3 regions of the Clostridium aromativorans genome follow, and region 1 is predicted to be linked to each of the others. Evidence: riboswitches for the same ligand, from Rfam matches in the RefSeq annotation. Region 1 holds a riboswitch; each other region holds the start of a gene.
What was found. Region 1 has a riboswitch for S-adenosylmethionine ahead of LN736_RS11020 (hypothetical protein). Riboswitches for the same ligand answer to the same signal wherever they lie in the genome.

Region 1 (3,290 bases):
TATGGCATGGTGATCTCCAATTTTGCCATTATCCACAAACCCTTTATGGGCATTTATTTTTTTACTCATTATCCGATCTGCAAATTTTTTATAACTTCCCAATGAAATAGCTTTCAATCTTTCAGGTATAGTTTCAAACACATCTGTAGAAATATACCTGGAATCAGTTCTTGGATAAGTCAATATCTTATAGTTTTCATAAAGTCTCTGCATTATTGAAAGTGTCTCTTTAGCTGAATAGTTGAATATCCTGTTGGCATCTCTCTGAAGTTCAGTTAGATCATACAGGGCCGGTGAAAATTTTCTTTTGTCATTTTCCACTACATCAACTACAGTACAAATCTTACCATTGATTTTCTTTACAATGCCATCTGCCTTGTCTTTATTAAAGATATTTGCCCTGCCGCTTTTTCTATCAACCCATTTCAATTTAAACTTATCGGATTTAGCAGTGATTTCATAATAATCCTTAGGTTTAAAATCATTTATTTCTTTTTCTCTGTTAACTATCATGGCCAGAGTTGCAGACTGTACTCTCCCTGCAGTAAGCTGTGCATTATATTTGCAAGTGAGGGCCCGGGTTATGTTAAGTCCTACCACCCAGTCCGCTTCTGCCCTGCACTGTGCAGCTCTATACAGATTATCATATTTAGAAGAAGGTTTTAAATTTTTAAATCCATTTATTATGGATTTATCCGTCTGTGAGGATATCCATAACCTTTTAAGAGGTTTTTTTATTCTGGCCTTTTCTATTATCCACCTGGCTACCAGTTCTCCTTCCCTTCCAGAATCCGTGGCAATTACTATTTCCCCTATATCCTTTCTATTCATCTGAGCCTTAACTATATTAAACTGTTTTCCGCTTTGCTTTATAACTACCAGCTTTAATTTTTCTGGAAGCATCGGCAGGTCTTCCAGGTTCCAATTCTTATATTTTTCACTGTAGACTTCCGGATCCGCCAATGTTACCAAATGCCCGAGTGCCCAGGTCACTACATATCTGTCTCCCTCCAGATAGCCCGAGTTTTTTCTATTACACCTAAGTACCCTAGCCAAATCCCTTCCTACAGAAGGCTTTTCAGCCAATACCAATATTTTGCTCATACTTATTTCCTTTCATCATAGATTAAACTTCAAAAAATTAGAGATAGCATTTCCAAACTATCCCTTATTCTATCTATTTTATTATAATATTTATAATGGTTATTTACAAGCTAAAAGGCTGCAACCCGTCCGTTACTACTAATAAAAAAATACTACCCATCTATAAACGGATAGTATTTTTTCACTTCAACAATTGCATACAAAATTTGACTCTTATCACTGCTTTTTTTAAAACACAAGATATAAGAAATTTTTAGTTCTAGATTATTTTTCTCAGTTTTTCCGATGATTTGACATAATCACACAAATTCATATATTTTACTTTCAATTTATACACAGTATAGTTCTTTAAGTTTCCATTTCGAATATATTTCCCCTTATTTTTACCGCCTAAGGCCTTGAATACTCTATAAATTTCAGTAGAATATATTATTTTAGTCAATTTTCCAGAAACACATATTCTCTTAAACATCTTATACTTCTCAATTTTACTTTGAAAGTAAACATTGACTATAGAATCATTTTCAACATTCCCGATATCCTTATCTACAATAAAATATATATCTGTACAATCATTTATAAATTCAGCTATATTTATAATATATTTTTTATCAGTTTTATCCAATGTTATAAAATATGCCTTCTGGGACTGATCTATATATTTCATCGCATCATTTAATATTGCACTCATTTTCATACCCCTTTCCCACTAATATTTGCCGCAATATTTATAATATTGATTTTATCTTTATGCTATTAAAAAAAGATTAAATCTTACTTATTCGCAGAATTCAATCCTTACGGATAAGTTCAACTTAACCTCTAGTTTTCTAGTTAGTCAACTAAAATATTAAATTTACTCATAGAGTCAAAAAACTTCCTATGGAGAAACCACAGGAAGTTATATCCTTTCATTTCTCATCTCTCAGGTTAACCTGCTGGAATTGGCACCATTGAATAATATAAATTCAGGTTGCCGGGTATCATAGGGCCAGTCCCTCCACCTCTCTTGATAAGAATCAATATTTAATTATTACAATTATATATTACAATTATCAAAGTATTTTGTCAATACTAATTTTTATTTTTGTGTTATTAATTTGTAATAATGTCACCTAGGAAGCTGCCGTTTGTTTATCATCTGTTGACCTGTCATGCACATTCCAGGTAAAGCTCAAGAATATTATAGACAAAATGCAGGATACCATAAGAAGAATAAATCCTCCATTCCAGCTGAATTTATCCACTATACTTCCCATAGCTACCTCAGCCAGGACCTCGCCTCCCATATATCCAAATAAACCTGTAAATCCAGCCGCAGTTCCCGATGCGTTTTTAGGTACCAAATCCAGTGCACTTACTCCTATAAGCATAACAGGACCATATATAAGCGCTCCAATAGATGCCAAAGCACAGTTAATTGCTATTGGGTTACTACTCTTCCAATATACAAATACTGCTATAGTTACACCTATCATGCATATTATTCCTATAGGTGCACGTCTCCCATGAAATACTTTATCACTTATCCAGCCCACTATTATTGTTCCAGGTATGGCCGCATATTCAAAAAGCGCAAAGGCAATGGAAGAGCTTCTAGTATCAAAATTTCTCACTTCCTTCAAATAAGTGGGAACCCAATTTATAACTCCATACCTTACAAGGTATACAAATATATTTGCTATGGCAATGTACCAGAGAAATTTATTATTCAGAACATATTTAAACAGTATCTCCTTACCTGTCATCTGTCTCTCCCTGTCATCTACATTTACATCAGGGTAATCATTTTTATACTCTTCTATAGGTGGAAGGCCAACGGACTGAGGCATGTCCCTGGCAAATATAATAAATAATATTCCCCCAACTATTGCAATAATTGCAGGCAGGTAAAAGACGCCCTTCCAATTTCCGAAAATAGAAACTCCTACCATAGCTATAACTGCTATAGTACCTCCTCCTACATTGTGTGCAGTGTTCCAAATGGACATTTTCACTCCACGTTCTCTATCTGAGAACCAATGGGTCATAGTCCTTCCGCAGGGAGGCCATCCCATTCCCTGAAACCATCCATTTAATAACATCAATATAAACATCAAGGTTATACTGGACGTAATAGGGAAAAAGAGATTTACAACTCCTGAGGTTATAAGTCCTAAAGCTAGAAAATATCTGGGATTTGCTCT
Region 2 (3,290 bases), on a different contig from region 1:
AAATTATTTACTGCGTTAGGATCTCTGTTCTTTTCAGCAAGCTCCCTGGCCGCTTCTATTTTTAATCTCTCCATGCCAATTCTAGCTTCGGGAACCAATATCTTATTTCTTCTGGACATAAAATTATCATCTCCTCTACAATAGTTTGTACATTTCAATGAAATATATAATAGAAATTTACCCTAGTTCAACTTGTTTTTAGAATAAAATTTTAGGGCTTTTCCTATAAATTTTGATGCACCGCTTCCATATCTTTTATCTGTTGCTTTTATAAATTCAGGACTTGATAAATAAAAATCTGCCATATACCCAAAATAATTTTCTCCTTCATCTACTTTCAAAGCTTCATTTATTTGCCTGGTTTCATTTGCTATTTCAAAAACAATTTGTTGAATCTCTCTTGAAAAAGGATCTCTACTTAAATCAGATACAAGCTTTTTATATAATGTATCTATTTTAGGCAAATTATTTTCAGAATAAATTTTCAAAGCTTTTCCTATAAATTTAGACGCACCGCTTCCATATTTCTTATCAACTTCTTCTATCCATTTAGGAAATACCAAATAAATTTGCACCATACTGTGCCAGTAATAATCTCCCATATCAGCTTTAAAAACTTCATAATCCTTTTTAACTGTATTAGTTATTTCTTCAGCAATCCGTTGAATTTCCCACGAAGAAGGATCTTTACTTAAATCAGATACAAGTTTTTTATATAGTTCTTTTAATTTAGGATTCCCGTCATAAAGACAATCTTTCTTAAACTCATCAATCTGTTCTGCTTTAGTTAAAGCATCACTATTTAAATTTTTCTTTAAAGCTTCAGTGAATTTTTTTATACTTCCATACTGCTTTATAGCGTCTTTAGCAATTTCACTTTCCTTAGTTTTAACTTTTTCAATAAATTCATCAAATTTATCTATGCTTCCCCACTGCCTAATTACTTTAGTCTTATTTTCTGTTTTAAATTCTTCTAACACATTATAATATTCGGTCATATCAAATTCCTTAAAACTCATCGTGCTTTCTCCCTTCAACGTTTTATTTATAAGTCCAATTAATTCGTTTAATCTATTGCGTTTCAAAACAAGCAGTTTTTTCTGATTTTTTAGTGCCTCCATTTTATCAAAGCTTGGTTCTGTCATGATTTTTTTTACTTCCTTTAAAGGTAATTCAAGCTCCTTAAAAAATAAGATCTGCTGTAAAGCTTCAAGAGCCCTGTCATCATAAAGCCTGTAACCTGCCTCTGTAATTTTACTTGGTTTTAACAATCCTATCTCATCATAGTAATGCAGTGCGCGCACACTTATTCCCGTCAAATCTGAAACCTGTTTTACTGTTCTCATTTCCACACCTCAAAATCTGATTTTAGAACTATCACTATTGTCTAATACTCTGCCGGCTGTAATCTTTGTTGATATAAATAATCTCTACATATATATTGCACTATGACGCGGAGTCAGAGTCAATACTTTTTGAAAAAATTCAATTTTAAAAGGTTCTGACTTATTTTCAATATTTATTTGCATTATCAATCATATTGTAGTATAATAAAGCTCATATAACTTAATAAGGTTCTCTTATCAAGAGCGGTGGAGGGACTGGCCCTTTGAAACCCGACAACCGGCATCAATTTTTAGATGTATCGGTGTCAATTCCTGCAAAGTGAATTAAACTGTTTTAAGTCACTTTGAAAGATAAGAAAAATACTAATTCTATAACCTGCTATCAAAAGCTATTTTTCTTATAAAAGGAAAATAGCTTTTTTATATTACAAAATAAAAATTGGAGGTATGTCTGATGGGGATTTTAGTGGTAGGCGGAGACAGAATTGAAAAAATAAAAAACAAATTGAGGGAAAACGGATTTAATAAAATAGTACATGTTACGGGGAGAAAAAAAGGAGACAGAAAAATAAAAATTCCATCAAATACGGATATAGTTGTGGTTCTTATAGACTACATAGGGCATAATATGGCTGAAATAGTAAAACAACAATCAAAACGAAATAATATCACAGTAATGTTCTGCAAACATTCCTGGTCCAGCATAAACAAGAACATAAATACTTACATGAAAAAGACATCATAGCAATAACTATTCCGAAATATTTGTTTCTTTCACCATTTATCTATCTGGCCACAATCTACATTCTCTCCGTAAGCCACCATGGGGCCACCCCTGATAATAGACAAACTGACAACCTGATAGAGCAGAATTCCATCTGCTTCAGCAACACATATTTCCAGTACATTTCCAAAATAATCCTTAATCCAGCCTAATATTTCTCCTTTTTTCAAGGTATCTCCTGCCCTTTTTGTCGGATACCAGCATCCCGTGTGTGATGCATTTTTGTAAATTACATTTTCTACATCTACAGGTTTATAGATTTTCCCAGAGATCTTTCCCTCCAGAATTTTAAGATAACGCAGCACATTTCTAACATCTTCTTTTCCCAATTCCACTTCTTCTTTTGACCAGACACCTGTACATCCTCTCTCAATCAAAATACTCGGAATACCACAGGAGCCTGCATAATTATAGGAACCCCCGCTGCCATGTGGAGAACGTACCAAACAGGGAACATCCACCACTTCTGCCATGGCCTTTGATTTTTCAACAACTTCCGCTGCAGCTGCTCCCACATAATATACATAAGGCATTAACTCTTCATAATATGTACGCAGCCTATACATTATTTATCAAATAAGTGACAAGCCACTAAATGACTTTTTCCTATTACTTTTAATTCAGGCTTTTCTTTCAAACATACATCACTGCATCTTTCACACCTGGAGCTGAAACTGCATCCTGGAGGTAGACAATAAGGACTTGGCGGCTCATCTTTAATTATTTCTATTCTGCTGTTATCAGCTTTTTTAACAGACAGCACGGATGACAGCAGGGCTTTTGTATAAGGATGGCATGCACTTGAAATGAGTTTACAGCTGTCAATAATTTCAACAATTTTTCCAAGATACATAACCACAACCCTATGACTTATATTTTTTACCACTGCCAGATCATGACAGATAAAAATATAGGACAATTTTTCTTTCCTCTGCAGATCCTCGAGGAGAGAAAGAACCTGCTTTTGTACGGAAACATCCAGGGCTGAAGTGACTTCATCACATACTATAATTTCAGGTTTTAAGGATACCGCCCTTGCTATTGCCACTCTCTGCCGCTGTCCTCCGCTCAGCTGATGGGGATATCTATCTGCAAAATTTTCACTCATGCCAACTGCTTCAAGAAGCTCTGCCGCTTTTTTACGGGCACTGTGCTTATCT
Region 3 (3,290 bases), on a different contig from region 1:
GGTATGGAGTACCAAAAGTATTATCTATGATAAGTGGTATTTTATTTTCATGGGCTATATTTGCCACTGCTTCTATATCCAGTACATTTATTCTCGGGTTTCCTATGGTTTCAGCATAGACTGCTTTTGTATTGTCCTTGATTGCTTTTCTGATATTTTCAGGATCATCAGGATCTACAAATGTTACGTCGATTCCAAGTTTCTTTAAAGTTACTGAGAACAATTCATAAGTTCCACCGTAGAGGGTGCTGGCTGAAACTATGTTGTCCCCTGCATTTGCCACGTTTAATATAGAATATAATATTGCTGCCAAACCTGATGCTGTAGCAAGACCTGCACTTCCACCTTCAAGAGCTGCTATCCTCTGTTCAAATACATCTTCTGTGGGGTTCATTATTCTTGCATAAACGTTTCCTGGTTTTTTAAGCTGGAAAAAGTCTGCAGCTTCATCTGCATCTTTGAATACAAAAGATGTTGTCTGATAAATTGGAACTGCCCTTGCTCCCGTTGTTGGATCAGGCACTTGACCTGCATGTACCTGTAATGTTTCAAAACCTAATTTTCTCTCTTCACTCATTTTTACTTCCTCCTCATATTTCTTTATAATATATTAAATATTCTGGACGAAACTTCTATATATTTTGGCAAAATAAAAAATCTTCTTGTAGATGAGATACAAGAAGATTTTTCCTCATGCTCCTCATCTTTCAGGTTATACACCTGCTGGAATTAGCACCGTTGAATGAAAGTTATCATTCAGGTTGCCGGGCATCATAGGGCCAGTCCCTCAGCCGCTCTGGATAAGAAGTTCCGTATTTAATTGAGAAAATCATAACAGATCATGGGGGGGTTTGTCAAGGGGAAAATGAAAAAAAATGAAAAAATTTTATGTATTAAGTAATTGACAATTTCGATTTTAAGTATTAATATTAAAATATTCTTATCACGAGAGATTGAGGGACAGGCCCTATGAAATCCGACAACCGGCAATTGTGTATCGGTGTCAATTCCTGCAGAATAGAATCAAACAAGTTTTGCTGTTTATGTAAAAAAAGTTTTTAAGCATTGAACTTGTTATTTGCAGCATAGTTGATTTTAAAAGAATCTAAAGTTAACATGAATCTGCTGTGAAATTAATTCTGAAAGATAAGAAGGATTGGCTTTTTATGAAGTTATAAGCTGCTTTTCTTTCTTGTAGGAAGGCAGTTTTTTTATATGATTAATTGAAAATTCAGAGTCCCAACTATATTCAAATACCAAATCTGGCTGATTTTTATATATTGTGAATTGGATAAGTGTGGTGACCTTCGAATAGATCAATGTCTAAATGATAAAAAATGTATTATAATTATGACTATAATGTTAAAGAGAAATTAGTCGTCTATTATAGATATATGAGAAGTATAAGTTGTATTTGAAAAGGGGTGGAGTAAATGGTATTCAGAAATCCATTGGACAAATTTGATAAAAAATTTATTTTCTTTGACGGAGCTATGGGAACCATGCTTCAAAGATCAGGTCTTCAACCTGGAGAACTTCCAGAGATCCTAAATGTGACCAATGCTGAAATAATAAAAAAAATACATAGAGGATATCTGGAGGCAGGAGCGGATATAATAATATCCAATACTTTCGGAGCTAATGAACTTAAGTACAATTCTTCAAATTATAATATAGAAGATGTTATTACGGCCGGAGTGAAAATTGCAAAGGAAGAGGCGGCCTGCATGGGAAAATTAGTTGCTCTGGATCTGGGTCCAATAGGCCAAATAATGGAGCCAGCAGGTAATTTGAGCTTTGAAACGGCATATAAATTATTTAAAAATCAGGTTATTGTAGGTAAAAAAGCTGGAGCAGATTTGGTTTTAATAGAAACTATGTCTGATCTTTATGAAACCAAAGCAGCTATTCTTGCAGCCAAGGAAAATACAACTCTGCCGGTGTTTTGTACAATGACTTTTCAGCAGGACGGCAGAACTCTTATGGGTACGGATCCCAAAACAATGGTGGTTACATTGGAAGCGCTTGGGGTGGATGCACTTGGTGTAAATTGTTCTCTTGGACCATCTGAACTTCAGGGAATTGTAGATGAAATATTGGAGTATTCATCTATACCTGTTATGGTGCAGCCTAATGCGGGATTACCTAGGTATGATGGAAAGAATACAATCTATGATATAACACCAGAAGAATTTTCAAGAAATATGGCTATTATGGCGAAAAAAGGAGTTAGAATTTTTGGAGGATGCTGTGGTACCGATCCTGAATTTATAAAAGCTACTGTCAGTGCCCTTGAAAATATACAGCCTATTGATATAAAAGAAAAGGACTATACTGCAATTTGCTCTTCTACCAATACTGTAATTTTAGGGGAAGGTATAAAGATTATTGGTGAAAGGATCAACCCTACAGGAAGAGAGATATATAAAAAACAGTTAAAAAGTGGAGATGTAAGCTATATAGAAAAAGAAGCTGTAACTCAAAAGGAAGAGGGAGCTCATATATTGGGACTTAATGTAGGACTTCCTGAAATTGATGAAGTTAAAATGATGGAAAAAGCTATAAAGGCTATACAAAAGGTAGTGCGATTGCCTATAGATATCGATAGTCCAAATCCTAGTGTATTGGAGGCGGGAGCTAGAGTATACAATGGAAAGCCCATAATAAATTCTGTTAATGGAAGAAAAAATATCATGGAGAAAGTATTCCCAATAGTAAAAAAATATGGGGGATGTATAATAGCACTTACTATAGATGAAAAAGGAATACCAGACAGTGCGGAGGGAAGAGTTAAAATTGCAGAAAAGATAATTAAAACTGCAGCCTGTTATGGAATTAATAAAAAGGATATAATAGTTGACTGTCTTACGCTTACTGCTTCGGCACAGCAGAGGGAAGTCATGGAAACGGTAAAAGCTGTAAAACTTGTAAAAGAAAAATTTGGAGTAAAAACTGTATTGGGAGTGAGCAATATATCTTATGGACTTCCAAGAAGATGTATATTAAATAGGACTTTTCTTGCTATGGCGCTTGATGCTGGTTTGGATCTCCCCATTATAAATACTCAAGATCAGGGGGTTAAAGATGTTGTAGCTGCTTTTGAAGTTTTGGCGAATCTGGATAAAGAAGCAGATAATTATATATCCATATATGGGAGCAAAAATGATGTATTATCCAAGAATGATAAAGAAGATAAGGGTGAAAGTGAAGGAGATTTGAAATCGGCCATTATTGACGGAATAGAAGATCGGGCTGTAAGAATAACGTCACAGCTGTTAAAAAATAAAATG

Region 2: linked by a shared signal. The riboswitch ahead of LN736_RS10030 (DUF2325 domain-containing protein) and the one ahead of LN736_RS11020 (hypothetical protein) in region 1 are both predicted to bind S-adenosylmethionine.
Region 3: linked by a shared signal. The riboswitch ahead of LN736_RS16470 (homocysteine S-methyltransferase family protein) and the one ahead of LN736_RS11020 (hypothetical protein) in region 1 are both predicted to bind S-adenosylmethionine.

What each region holds. Positions count from the first base shown of each region.
Region 1 is NZ_JAJJPB010000013.1:41,503-44,792, reverse strand. It holds gene LN736_RS11025 (DNA topoisomerase III) at 1-1,104, opposite strand, end outside; gene LN736_RS11020 (hypothetical protein) at 1,364-1,795, opposite strand; SAM riboswitch class I at 2,020-2,123, opposite strand; gene glpT (glycerol-3-phosphate transporter) at 2,220-3,290, opposite strand, start outside.
Region 2 is NZ_JAJJPB010000011.1:67,656-70,945, reverse strand. It holds gene LN736_RS10040 (alpha/beta-type small acid-soluble spore protein) at 1-119, opposite strand, end outside; gene LN736_RS10035 (MerR family transcriptional regulator) at 183-1,346, opposite strand; SAM riboswitch class I at 1,578-1,704, shown strand; gene LN736_RS10030 (DUF2325 domain-containing protein) at 1,801-2,091, shown strand; gene LN736_RS10025 (succinylglutamate desuccinylase/aspartoacylase family protein) at 2,121-2,663, opposite strand; gene LN736_RS10020 (ABC transporter ATP-binding protein) at 2,696-3,290, opposite strand, start outside.
Region 3 is NZ_JAJJPB010000032.1:7,619-10,908, forward strand. It holds gene LN736_RS16465 (O-acetylhomoserine aminocarboxypropyltransferase/cysteine synthase family protein) at 1-577, opposite strand, end outside; SAM riboswitch class I at 698-807, opposite strand; SAM riboswitch class I at 938-1,023, shown strand; gene LN736_RS16470 (homocysteine S-methyltransferase family protein) at 1,434-3,290, shown strand, end outside.